4 linked regions of the Limnospira fusiformis SAG 85.79 genome follow. Each later gene encodes a partner of the first gene's protein in a complex. Links are inferred from orthologs where the notes say so. Each region holds a gene or a part of one and is shown in the gene's direction. Other genes may lie near its edges.

Region 1 (2,850 bases):
CGAGGTGTTCGGTGGTCTGAAAGGGGCGTTTTTCGACAATCTGCCTTGCTATGCGCCGAGATAGCCTTTCTTCGCCGTAGGTATAAAAGATGTCAGCCAGTTGTTTTTCGTCCCAGGTGTTAATGATTTCGGCGGCGCTGAGGGGGTCTTGTGGGTTCATTCGCATATCTAATGGTCCACAATGACGGAAACTAAATCCTCGTCCTGGGGTATCGAGTTGATGGGAGTTCACCCCTAAATCGGCTATGATGCCGTCAAATTGTGAGGGACTCGATGGATATTGGCTAAAGTTTCCGTGCCAAAATTTCAGGCGCGCGCCACAATTACCGATAGTATCCATTAACATGGACTTGGCAGCGGCGATCGCTTCTAAATCACGGTCAATGGCTGTCACTCGCACATTAGGGGCTGCTTGAAAAATCATCCTTGTATGTCCCCCGCCGCCAACCGTAGCATCGAGATAGTGACCACCCTCCTGGACTGCTAACCCCTCAATTAACTCCCGCCCCAGAACCGGAATATGGACAAATTTCCCACCGAATTCCACATTATCCAAATCTCTACCTTTCTCAGACACCCCAAAATACCTATAATCAGTTAAAGGAAACTCAAATTAATCGGCAAGTTACGCAGATTTGACGAGACTATAAGACCATCATAAACTCTAGCGCGATCAAAAACGATATGAGCAGAATCGAAACTCGCACCGAACCCATGGTCATCAACATGGGACCTCATCACCCCTCCATGCACGGAGTGTTGAGGCTAATTGTCACCCTTGATGGCGAGGATGTAGTAGACTGTGAGCCAGTCATCGGCTACCTACATCGGGGCATGGAAAAAATCGCCGAAAACCGGACTAATGTCATGTATGTTCCCTACGTTAGCCGTTGGGATTATGCCGCCGGGATGTTCAATGAAGCGGTAACAGTCAACGCCCCGGAAATGCTGGCTAATATTGAGGTTCCCAAACGTGCCCAGTACATCCGGGTAATCATGTTAGAGTTAAACCGGATCGCCAATCATTTACTCTGGTTAGGACCATTTCTGGCAGATTTAGGGGCGCAAACTCCCTTCTTCTACATCTTCCGGGAAAGGGAAATGATTTATGACCTTTGGGAAGCTGCTACTGGCTATCGCATGGTTAATAACAACTACTTCCGCATTGGTGGAGTCGCCGCCGACCTTCCCTATGGTTGGGTTGATAAATGCCACGATTTCTGCGATTATTTTCTCCCCAAAGTTGATGAGTATGAAAAACTAATCACCAATAACCCGATTTTCCGCCGCCGTATTGAGGGTTTGGGAGTTATTACCCGTGAACAAGCGATTAACTGGGGACTATCTGGCCCTATGTTGCGCGCTTCTGGGGTTGATTGGGATCTTCGTAAGGTGGATCATTATGAGTGTTACGATGATTTTGATTGGGATGTTCACTGGGAAACTGCCGGGGACTGCCTCGCCCGTTATGTGGTGCGAATTCGGGAAATGCGGGAATCTGTTAAAATTCTTCGCCAGGCCTTAGATGGTCTTCCTGGGGGTCCCTACGAGAATTTAGAGGCACAACGGATGATGGGAGGGCCTAAGTCTGAGTGGAATAATTTTGATTACCAGTTTATTGGGAAAAAAATTGCTCCGACTTTTAAGATTCCTTCTGGAGAACATTATGTGCGGGTGGAAAGCGGTAAAGGAGAATTGGGCATTTATATTATCGGTGATGATAATGTTTTCCCCTGGCGGTTTAAAATTCGGGCAGCAGACTTTAATAATTTGCAAATTTTTCCCGATTTAGTTAAAGGTGAAAAAGTGGCTGATATTGTGGCGATTTTGGGAAGTGTAGATATTATTATGGGGTCAGTAGACCGCTAATCTCATTTCCCTTGACATACAGGGGCAAGTCTTCGGGCTTGCCCTCAATAGTGGCTTTTTACGGTGTTTTTACTTATGGCTGATGTAATTGATTACAAAATCTATGGTAATGATTTGCAATTGGTGGAAATTGAACTAGACCCCGGTGAGGGAGTTCAAGCAGAAGTGGGAACCATGACCTATATGGAAGATGGTATTCAAATGCAAACGGGTATGGGAAAAGGGGGCTTATTCTCTGGTTTTAAAAGGATGCTTACTGGAGAAGGTTTCTTTATTACTACGTTTTTAAATAATGGGAAACAACGTTCTAGGGTCGGTTTTGCTGCGACTTCACCAGGGCAAATTATTCCGGTTGATTTAGCTCAAATTGGTGGCGAATTTTTGTGCCAAAAAGATGCGTTTTTGTGTGCGGCTAATGGTACGGAAATTAATGTGGCATTTACTAAGAAATTAGGGGCTGGTTTCTTTGGGGGAGAGGGATTTATTCTGCAACGACTAAAAGGGGATGGTCTGGCTTTTATTCAAGCGGGAGGGGCGATGATTCAAAAAAATTTACAACCTGGGGAAACTTTGCGAGTTGATACGGGGTGTTTGGTGGCTTTTTCTCCCTCGGTGCGCTATGATATTCAATTTGTGGGTGGCTTTCGTAATGCGTTATTTGGTGGGGAAGGCTTATTTTTGGCGAAAATGACGGGACCGGGTATTGTGATTGTTCAAAGTTTACCATTCTCTCGACTTGCCGATCGCATTAATTCTATGATTACTCTCCCTCCTGTCAGTAATGATGGATGATTGTTGATTATTTCCCAATACAAAATCGACTGAAAATCCGGTCTAATACTGATTCGGTAACTTCCTCTCCGGTGACTTCTCCTAGGGCGTGAATTGCGCCGCGTAGGTCGATAGTCCAAAAGTCAAAGGGTAGACGATCGCTTATGGTGTTTTCCACTTGTTCTAGGGCTATTTTCGCGCGGGTAAGGG
Region 2 (3,041 bases), 2.7 Mb from region 1 along the record:
AACTGATGCGGAAAGGGAATGATCCGGTACAACCCAGGGACGATTTGGACTACTCCGCCAACTTCCTATATATGCTGAGTGAAATGGAACCGGACCCGTTAGCAGCTCGTGTTTTTGATGTGTGCTTAACTCTCCATGCAGAACACACCATCAACGCTTCGACATTTTCGGCAATGGTGACAGCTTCGACGTTAACTGACCCCTATGCGGTGATCGCGTCGGCGGTGGGAACTTTAGCAGGTCCACTGCACGGGGGTGCTAACGAGGAAGTTCTGGAAATGCTCGAAGAAATTGGTTCTGTGGAAAATGTCCGGCCCTACCTAGATAGCTTGATGGAGAAAAAAGCCAAAATTATGGGCTTTGGTCATCGGGTGTATAAAGTCAAAGACCCGAGGGCAACTATTCTTCAGAATTTGGCAGAGCAACTGTTTGAGAAGTTTGGTTCCGACCAATACTATGAAGTGGCGGTGGAATTAGAAAAGGTGGTTCAGGAACGGTTGGGACATAAGGGTATTTATGCCAATGTGGACTTCTATTCTGGTTTGGTGTACCGGAAATTGGGTATTCCCTCGGACTTGTTTACTCCGATTTTTGCGATCGCTCGGGTAGCTGGATGGTTAGCGCACTGGAAAGAACAATTGGTCAAGAACCGCATTTATCGACCCACCCAGATCTACACGGGAAATCATGCGGAAACTTATATCCCCATTCATGACCGCAACTGTGCGATCGACCTGCAAGGTCCAGTGATTAAATAGGTATTGAACCACTACAGATTGGGATTGGGGGAAAGGGCAATAGCCCCCCCCATTTCCTTTTTTTGGGGGCAGAAATTCCCCCGGCGGTGAAAATTTCCCCCGCTCGTGAAGATTTGAGTCCCTCCAGCGGTTATACTGATCAGGGGAATTGCAGCCGTTTTGAATGCGAATAATATATGAATCCAGGAATTGATATACAAGGAAGTTTCATTCAAGTCCTCCTAGATTTGGGTATACCAACAGGGGTGGCTAAAATTCTGTGGATGCCATTTCCCATGGGATTAATGCTAGTTGGTGCTACCGTAGGAGTATTAGGATCGGTTTGGTTGGAACGAAAAATATCCGCCGCCGCTCAACAACGTATCGGACCCGAATATATTGGCCCGATGGGGAGTTTGGCTCCCCTGGCAGATGGCCTGAAACTTTTGCTAAAGGAAGATATTGTCCCGTTTAAGGCAGATCCGCTATTATTTACTCTCGGCCCGATTATTGTGTCGATTCCGGTGTTTTTGTCTTACCTGATTGTGCCGTTTGGACAAAATTTGGCGATCGCTAATCTGGGGACAGCAATATTTTTGTGGATCGCCCTATCGAGTATTCAGCCTATTGGTCTACTGATGTCCGGCTACGCTTCCAATAATAAATACTCCCTACTGGGAGGGCTACGGGCCGCCGCTCAGTCCATCAGTTACGAAATTCCCCTCGCCCTAGCCGTGTTGGCCGTGGTGATGATGTCTAATAGCCTCAGTACCCTTGATATTGTGCAACAACAGTCCGGCTATGGCATCCTGGGTTGGAACGTCTGGCGACAACCTGTGGGTTTTGCGATTTTCTGTATTGCCGCTTTGGCTGAGTGTGAAAGATTACCTTTTGATTTACCAGAAGCTGAGGAAGAGTTGATCGCTGGATATCAGACGGAATATTCCGGGATGAAATTTGCTCTGTATTACCTGGCTTCCTATGTCAACCTGGTACTATCTGCCCTGTTGGTATCAGTTTTGTACCTTGGGGGTTGGAATTTTCCGATTCCCGTCGTGGCGATCGCAGGACTTTTGGGCGTGAGTGAAACCACCCCTTGGTTACAGGTGCTAACCGCCAGTCTCGGCATTACCATGACTATCCTGAAAGCCTATCTACTGGTATTTACTGCTATTCTGATCCGGTGGACCGTCCCTAGGGTTCGTATTGACCAACTGCTTAACCTGGGTTGGAAATTCTTACTCCCCGTGGCTTTGGTAAATCTTTTGCTAACAGCCGCCTTAAAACTAGCATTTCCCATAGCTTTTGGGGGATAAATATTAAAGGGGGCTAATCCCTAAACTTAAGTTAACCCAAGCTAAGACACTCCGAAAACACTATGCTCAAGTTTCTTAACCAAGTTGGCGACTACGCCAAGGAAACCATTCAAGCCGCTAAATATATCGGTCAGGGTCTATCTGTCACCTTTGACCACATGAAGCGGCGACCCATTACTGTTCAATACCCCTATGAAAAACTGATTCCTTCCGAAAGGTTCCGGGGTCGCATTCACTTTGAGTTTGATAAGTGCATCTCCTGCGAGGTCTGCGTCAGGGTATGCCCCATTAACCTCCCCGTCGTAGACTGGGAATTTAACCGGGAAACTAAGAAAAAGAAACTCAAACACTACAGCATCGATTTTGGCGTTTGCATCTTCTGCGGTAATTGTGTCGAATATTGTCCGACTAATTGTCTGTCAATGACGGAAGAATACGAACTGGCGGCTTACGATCGCCATGAGTTGAACTATGATAGTGTGGCACTGGGACGGTTACCCTACAAGGTGACTGATGATCCGATGGTGACTCCCCTGCGGGAACTTGCCTATTTACCCAAGGGAGTTATGGACCCCCACGATCTTCCCCCAAATTCCCGTCGTTCTGGTTTGCGTCCAGAGGAAATTCTCGATAAGATGGAACAACAACGGGATGGGGAATCCCAAGCTAAGGCAGAAAAAGCCTGATTTTAATAACTTTGGCAGGGGTAATGTCTCCATTACCCAAACTTTGATAACTCTAGGATATGCCCGTGAATTTAGCAGAAGGGGTTCAGGTCGTTTCCTTTGGCCTGCTAACCATCATGATGATTGGCTCCGCTTTGGGTGTGGTTTTGCTCAAAAATATCGTTTACTCGGCATTTTTGCTGGGAGGCGTGTTTATGAGCATGGCTGGATTATATCTCCTACTCAATGCGGATTTTGTGGCTGCGGCTCAAGTTTTGATTTATGTCGGTTCTGTTAATGTCTTGATCCTGTTTGGGATCATG
Region 3 (2,808 bases), 2.2 Mb from region 1 along the record:
GGTCTGGGGATTTGACTTCAGTGGCTGGCTCACTCATAGTACGGACGGTCGGGGAGTTAATTATTAAAAGTCTATTACATAATATTACAGAACCTGACAAAGTTAAATCAATCTGTGGCGATCGCCCAAAATCCTCGAAATCCCCAAAATCCCCAAAATCCTCGAAATCCCCAAAATCCCCAAAATACCCAAAATACCCAAAATACCCAAAATACCCAAAATACCCAAAATACCCAAAATACCCAAAATACCCAAAATACCCAAAAATCTCAACAGTCCCCAAAATCCCCAAAATCCCCAAAAGCCAGTCAACAGGTTCAGCCCTGTTGGTAAGGGCGATAATCGCGGATTTCTGTTAAGATCCAACGAGAGCGATCGCGATCATCTAGTCCCACTGAACCGATCAGATCTTTGATTTATCGGTACAAGTGATCCAATAATATAAAGAACCGGTTACCAAAACTATAACTCTGCTGATCTACTGTGTTTTTTCTGAACGGTTACGAATATTTCCTGGGCTTCCTAATCATCTGTAGCCTAGTCCCGATACTAGCTCTAGGAGCCTCCAAAATCCTCCGACCCCAAAGTAGAAGCGCCACTCGTCGCATAACCTACGAGTCTGGCTGTGAACCCATAGGGGGGGCTTGGATTCAATTCAACATCCGCTACTATATGTTTGCCCTAGTCTTTGTCATCTTTGATGTAGAGACAGTATTTCTGTACCCCTGGGCGGTAGCATTTCATAGGTTAGGCCTACTAGCCTTCATAGAAGCACTCATCTTTATTACCATCCTAGTCATTGCTTTAGTGTACGCATGGCGCAAGGGTGCGTTGGAATGGTCATAGGTACGGTATTACAGGTTATAAAAATATGACAACTCAAAGTCCTTCACCGAATACAACTATCATCAACCCCATTGAGCGACCCCAGGTAACTGAGGAATTGTCGGAAAATGTGATCCTGACCACGGTTGATGATCTCTACAACTGGGCTAGATTATCTAGTCTGTGGCCGTTGCTCTATGGGACTGCCTGTTGTTTTATTGAATTTGCGGGTCTAATTGGTTCGCGGTTTGACTTCGATCGCTTTGGATTGGTGCCACGGTCTAGCCCCAGACAAGCGGATCTGTTAATTACGGCGGGAACCATCACCATGAAATATTCCCCCATGTTGGTCAGGCTTTACGAACAAATGCCGGAACCCAAATATGTGATTGCTATGGGAGCGTGTACCGTCACCGGGGGAATGTTTAGCATGGACTCCCCCACCGCAGTGCGGGGGGTAGATAAGCTGATCCCGGTAGATGTTTACATCCCCGGCTGTCCTCCTCGCCCAGAAGCGATCATTGATGCGATTATTAAACTACGCAAGAAAATCGCTAACGAATCATTCCAGGAGCGGGGAAATCTCCAACAGACCCATCGCTACTATACGCGATCGCATAATCTGAAAGTAGTCGAACCGATTTTAACCGGGGAATACTTAGAATCAACTACCCGTCAAGTCCCCCCGAAACAACTGACCGAGGCGATCGGGATGCCTGTGCCTCCCGCCCTACAAACCGAACCCATGAAAAAGGAGGAACAGCGTGGCTGAGACCGAAACCGAAGCCCCCATCATTGAAGCCGGACTCGTCTCCCAGTGGTTAAGTCAGAATGGATTTGACCATGAATTTCTGGGTCCCAATCATGTGGGAGTCGAGATGATTAAAGTAGACCGGGATTATTTAATTCCCCTAGCTACTGCCTTATATGCCTATGGTTTCAACTATCTACGGTGTCAGTGTGCCTATGATATGGGACCAGGGGAAGATTTAGTCAGCACCTACCATCTCGCCAAAGTTCAGAACAATGTGGAACAACTAGAGGAAGTTTGCGTCAAAGTTTTCGTTCCCCGAAGCGACCCAAAAGTTCCCTCAGTTTATTGGATTTGGAAGGCAGCGGACTTCCAAGAACGCGAGTCCTATGATATGTATGGTATCGTCTACGAAGGCCATCCTAACCTGAAGCGGATTTTAATGCCAGAAGATTGGGTAGGCTGGCCACTTCGGAAAGACTATATCTCGCCAGACTTCCATGAATTGCAAGATGCGTATTAGTGGATTAGTGGAGTGTTATAGTTTTTTTCAGGTCAGACCATAACCGTTATGGTTGTTGACTGTTAAGAACAGTGGGTAGCCCTAGAGCGCCCACCACTCCCCTGGGGCGGAAATGAGGATGTCCCCCATTCACAACCCAATTGCAATCTTTCTCAAAAGTCTGGTATATTTTCTTAGGCTCATGCTGTTATATTCAATGTGGTCTTAAGAATACGCACTCAGAGCAAGCGAGTGTATTCTGTTGGGATTAAGTCAAGGAACATAGACTTGATCTTGCAAAAACTGTCTTAGTCCAACATTTTGGTGGAGGAGTTCAAGCTAATGTCAAACCTTACAGGTACTAGTTTTATAGATGTCAACCGCACTGGCGTATTCGATCCTGGTGATCTGCCAATAGCTAATGCTGCGGTATTCACAGATTTGCCGCCTTTTGATGGTATATACCAACCGGATCAAGGTGAACGGAGCGCCATTACTGGTCAGGATGGCAGCTTTGTAATCACTGATTTACAGACTTTAGGAGCCGGTACTCCGTTCCAACTGCAACAAATCCCTCCTGCTGATGGTAGTGTCAGCAGTCCTGGGAACAACCTACCCCTCCCTTTCACCGTTCCCGCCGATCCGACCCAGAACATAGGCCCAGTTGCCATTGCTAACTTGCCTCCCGATGTCCCTGTACCTTCAGTTCCCCCCATTACCAGCAAGGGTA
Region 4 (3,016 bases), 2.2 Mb from region 1 along the record:
GACAAGCTGCGAATCACCCCCACAGCATCTTCTACCATAGCTTGCCAAGTTTTACCGCCATCTTTAGTTTGATAGATGGCTCCGACATTAGTAGTCATTTCCGCCGCACTAGGTCCGAGGGCGACAATATTATTAGGAGCGCCGGGGAGTTTATTGCTGAGGGCGATGCGAGTCCAGGACTTACCGCCATCAGTGCTATGGAGAAGTACAGAAGGCTCACCGACAATCCATCCCTCCGAGCCACTAAAGCTAACAGAGGTCAGCAGAAGATTAGGTTCATCGAGATCTAGCTGTTTAGTTTCCCAGGTCTTACCCCCATCGTAAGTTTCTAACAAAGTGGCATTGCTACCGACAATCCAACCATGATCGGAGTTATCGACAAAATCGATATCAAATAACTTGGCATCTGTAGCCACCGGGACTAATTCCCAAGGATTATAGCTAACATCTGGCAGATAGTCACAACTTGCACAGAACAAAGCCACAGCTATCAAAATCGCCAATTTTTTCAAAAATTTAGGGAACTGCATTTGATTCAATCTGGTTAAATCCCTTAACGTAAACCATACAAACTAATAAAAAACAGAAATGCCAAAGCCAGCCCGCCAAAAATGAGAAGACTTTTCTGTTGAGAGGTTAGGGTATTGACTCCCAGACCAAACCCGAGATTCTCCTCAAATCCAGACGGACCGGAGGAGGAGCCAATATTCCTAAATTGGCTACGGGGCGCACCGCAAACGGGACAACGCCACCTAGCTGGCAGATCTTCAAATTCAGTACCTGGGGGAATATTGCCTGTAGAACTGCCTTTGGAGGGTTCATAGACGTAACCGCAGGCGTTACATTCATATCGGTCTGGGGATTTGACTTCAGTGGCTGGCTCACTCATAGTACGGACGGTCGGGGAGTTAATTATTAAAAGTCTATTACATAATATTACAGAACCTGACAAAGTTAAATCAATCTGTGGCGATCGCCCAAAATCCTCGAAATCCCCAAAATCCCCAAAATCCTCGAAATCCCCAAAATCCCCAAAATACCCAAAATACCCAAAATACCCAAAATACCCAAAATACCCAAAATACCCAAAATACCCAAAATACCCAAAATACCCAAAAATCTCAACAGTCCCCAAAATCCCCAAAATCCCCAAAAGCCAGTCAACAGGTTCAGCCCTGTTGGTAAGGGCGATAATCGCGGATTTCTGTTAAGATCCAACGAGAGCGATCGCGATCATCTAGTCCCACTGAACCGATCAGATCTTTGATTTATCGGTACAAGTGATCCAATAATATAAAGAACCGGTTACCAAAACTATAACTCTGCTGATCTACTGTGTTTTTTCTGAACGGTTACGAATATTTCCTGGGCTTCCTAATCATCTGTAGCCTAGTCCCGATACTAGCTCTAGGAGCCTCCAAAATCCTCCGACCCCAAAGTAGAAGCGCCACTCGTCGCATAACCTACGAGTCTGGCTGTGAACCCATAGGGGGGGCTTGGATTCAATTCAACATCCGCTACTATATGTTTGCCCTAGTCTTTGTCATCTTTGATGTAGAGACAGTATTTCTGTACCCCTGGGCGGTAGCATTTCATAGGTTAGGCCTACTAGCCTTCATAGAAGCACTCATCTTTATTACCATCCTAGTCATTGCTTTAGTGTACGCATGGCGCAAGGGTGCGTTGGAATGGTCATAGGTACGGTATTACAGGTTATAAAAATATGACAACTCAAAGTCCTTCACCGAATACAACTATCATCAACCCCATTGAGCGACCCCAGGTAACTGAGGAATTGTCGGAAAATGTGATCCTGACCACGGTTGATGATCTCTACAACTGGGCTAGATTATCTAGTCTGTGGCCGTTGCTCTATGGGACTGCCTGTTGTTTTATTGAATTTGCGGGTCTAATTGGTTCGCGGTTTGACTTCGATCGCTTTGGATTGGTGCCACGGTCTAGCCCCAGACAAGCGGATCTGTTAATTACGGCGGGAACCATCACCATGAAATATTCCCCCATGTTGGTCAGGCTTTACGAACAAATGCCGGAACCCAAATATGTGATTGCTATGGGAGCGTGTACCGTCACCGGGGGAATGTTTAGCATGGACTCCCCCACCGCAGTGCGGGGGGTAGATAAGCTGATCCCGGTAGATGTTTACATCCCCGGCTGTCCTCCTCGCCCAGAAGCGATCATTGATGCGATTATTAAACTACGCAAGAAAATCGCTAACGAATCATTCCAGGAGCGGGGAAATCTCCAACAGACCCATCGCTACTATACGCGATCGCATAATCTGAAAGTAGTCGAACCGATTTTAACCGGGGAATACTTAGAATCAACTACCCGTCAAGTCCCCCCGAAACAACTGACCGAGGCGATCGGGATGCCTGTGCCTCCCGCCCTACAAACCGAACCCATGAAAAAGGAGGAACAGCGTGGCTGAGACCGAAACCGAAGCCCCCATCATTGAAGCCGGACTCGTCTCCCAGTGGTTAAGTCAGAATGGATTTGACCATGAATTTCTGGGTCCCAATCATGTGGGAGTCGAGATGATTAAAGTAGACCGGGATTATTTAATTCCCCTAGCTACTGCCTTATATGCCTATGGTTTCAACTATCTACGGTGTCAGTGTGCCTATGATATGGGACCAGGGGAAGATTTAGTCAGCACCTACCATCTCGCCAAAGTTCAGAACAATGTGGAACAACTAGAGGAAGTTTGCGTCAAAGTTTTCGTTCCCCGAAGCGACCCAAAAGTTCCCTCAGTTTATTGGATTTGGAAGGCAGCGGACTTCCAAGAACGCGAGTCCTATGATATGTATGGTATCGTCTACGAAGGCCATCCTAACCTGAAGCGGATTTTAATGCCAGAAGATTGGGTAGGCTGGCCACTTCGGAAAGACTATATCTCGCCAGACTTCCATGAATTGCAAGATGCGTATTAGTGGATTAGTGGAGTGTTATAGTTTTTTTCAGGTCAGACCATAACCGTTATGGTTGTTGACTGTTA

The links.
Region 2: the proteins of HFV01_RS10925 (region 1) and nuoH are in contact, whole or in part, in a cryo-EM structure (PDB 6ZJN), measured with the Thermus thermophilus proteins. The link is inferred for Limnospira fusiformis SAG 85.79 from one-to-one orthologs. Residues at the interface, in WP_223903221.1 of Thermus thermophilus: Pro35, Ser36, Asp139, Gly141, Ala142; in WP_096411122.1 of Thermus thermophilus: Ala224, Glu225, Gln226, Glu227, Ala295, Trp297, Phe298, Arg299.
Region 3: the proteins of HFV01_RS10925 (region 1) and ndhK are in contact, whole or in part, in a cryo-EM structure (PDB 6KHJ), measured with the Thermosynechococcus vestitus proteins. The link is inferred for Limnospira fusiformis SAG 85.79 from one-to-one orthologs. Residues at the interface, in WP_011057128.1 of Thermosynechococcus vestitus: Pro17, His18, His19, Pro20, Ser21, Met22, Val25, Arg27, Met29, Thr31, Ile38, Asp39, Cys40, Glu41, Pro42, Val43, Ile44, Gly45, Tyr46, Leu47, His48, Arg49, Gly50, Met51, Lys53, Ile54, Asn57, Arg58, Pro65, Tyr66; in WP_011056552.1 of Thermosynechococcus vestitus: Leu46, Met47, Tyr48, Thr50, Ala51, Cys52, Phe54, Ile55, Glu56, Ala58, Ala59, Ile61, Gly62, Ser63, Arg64, Phe65, Asn76, Pro78, Thr89, Thr91, Lys93, Met94, Ala97, Leu101, Met123, Phe124, Ser126, Asp127, Ser128, Tyr129.
Region 4: the proteins of HFV01_RS10925 (region 1) and ndhC are in contact, whole or in part, in a cryo-EM structure (PDB 6ZJN), measured with the Thermus thermophilus proteins. The link is inferred for Limnospira fusiformis SAG 85.79 from one-to-one orthologs. Residues at the interface, in WP_223903221.1 of Thermus thermophilus: Met26, Thr27, Asn29, Gly31, Pro32, His34; in WP_096411116.1 of Thermus thermophilus: Glu45, Ser46, Asn48, Pro50, Ala51, Gly52, Glu53.

The regions. Positions count from the first base shown.
Region 1 is NZ_CP051185.1:2,296,230-2,299,079, reverse strand. What follows is about bases 1-2,776. They hold HFV01_RS10925 (NAD(P)H-quinone oxidoreductase subunit H), read left to right. Parts: upstream 1-684; coding sequence 685-1,869; downstream 1,870-2,776. Other genes in these bases: mnmE (tRNA uridine-5-carboxymethylaminomethyl(34) synthesis GTPase MnmE), read right to left, coding at 2,669-2,776; HFV01_RS10920 (TIGR00266 family protein), read left to right, coding at 1,945-2,661; rsmH (16S rRNA (cytosine(1402)-N(4))-methyltransferase RsmH), read right to left, coding at 1-577. Outside these bases: more of mnmE, read right to left, coding at 2,777-2,850.
Region 2 is NZ_CP051185.1:5,020,932-5,023,972, reverse strand. The notes cover bases 27-2,993. They hold nuoH (NADH-quinone oxidoreductase subunit NuoH), read left to right. Parts: upstream 27-934; coding sequence 935-2,053; downstream 2,054-2,993. Other genes in these bases: HFV01_RS23515 (NADH-quinone oxidoreductase subunit J), read left to right, coding at 2,805-2,993; ndhI (NAD(P)H-quinone oxidoreductase subunit I), read left to right, coding at 2,116-2,739; HFV01_RS23530 (citrate synthase), read left to right, coding at 27-758. In the rest of the region: more of HFV01_RS23530, read left to right, coding at 1-26; more of HFV01_RS23515, read left to right, coding at 2,994-3,041. UniProt on the Escherichia coli protein: NDH-1 shuttles electrons from NADH, via FMN and iron-sulfur (Fe-S) centers, to quinones in the respiratory chain. The immediate electron acceptor for the enzyme in this species is believed to be ubiquinone.
Region 3 is NZ_CP051185.1:120,517-123,324, forward strand. Bases 1-2,734 are described here. They hold ndhK (photosynthetic/respiratory NAD(P)H-quinone oxidoreductase subunit K), read left to right. Parts: upstream 1-871; coding sequence 872-1,597; downstream 1,598-2,734. Other genes in these bases: HFV01_RS00610 (rubredoxin), read right to left, coding at 1-37; HFV01_RS00615 (hypothetical protein), read left to right, coding at 115-333; ndhC (photosynthetic/respiratory NAD(P)H-quinone oxidoreductase subunit C), read left to right, coding at 484-846; HFV01_RS00630 (NAD(P)H-quinone oxidoreductase subunit J), read left to right, coding at 1,590-2,099; HFV01_RS00635 (SdrD B-like domain-containing protein), read left to right, coding at 2,421-2,734. In the rest of the region: more of HFV01_RS00635, read left to right, coding at 2,735-2,808. UniProt on the Escherichia coli protein: NDH-1 shuttles electrons from NADH, via FMN and iron-sulfur (Fe-S) centers, to quinones in the respiratory chain. The immediate electron acceptor for the enzyme in this species is ubiquinone.
Region 4 is NZ_CP051185.1:119,665-122,680, forward strand. The notes cover bases 75-3,016. They hold ndhC (photosynthetic/respiratory NAD(P)H-quinone oxidoreductase subunit C), read left to right. Parts: upstream 75-1,335; coding sequence 1,336-1,698; downstream 1,699-3,016. Other genes in these bases: HFV01_RS00605 (photosynthesis system II assembly factor Ycf48), read right to left, coding at 75-530; HFV01_RS00610 (rubredoxin), read right to left, coding at 554-889; HFV01_RS00615 (hypothetical protein), read left to right, coding at 967-1,185; ndhK (photosynthetic/respiratory NAD(P)H-quinone oxidoreductase subunit K), read left to right, coding at 1,724-2,449; HFV01_RS00630 (NAD(P)H-quinone oxidoreductase subunit J), read left to right, coding at 2,442-2,951. Outside these bases: more of HFV01_RS00605, read right to left, coding at 1-74. UniProt on the Escherichia coli protein: NDH-1 shuttles electrons from NADH, via FMN and iron-sulfur (Fe-S) centers, to quinones in the respiratory chain. The immediate electron acceptor for the enzyme in this species is believed to be ubiquinone.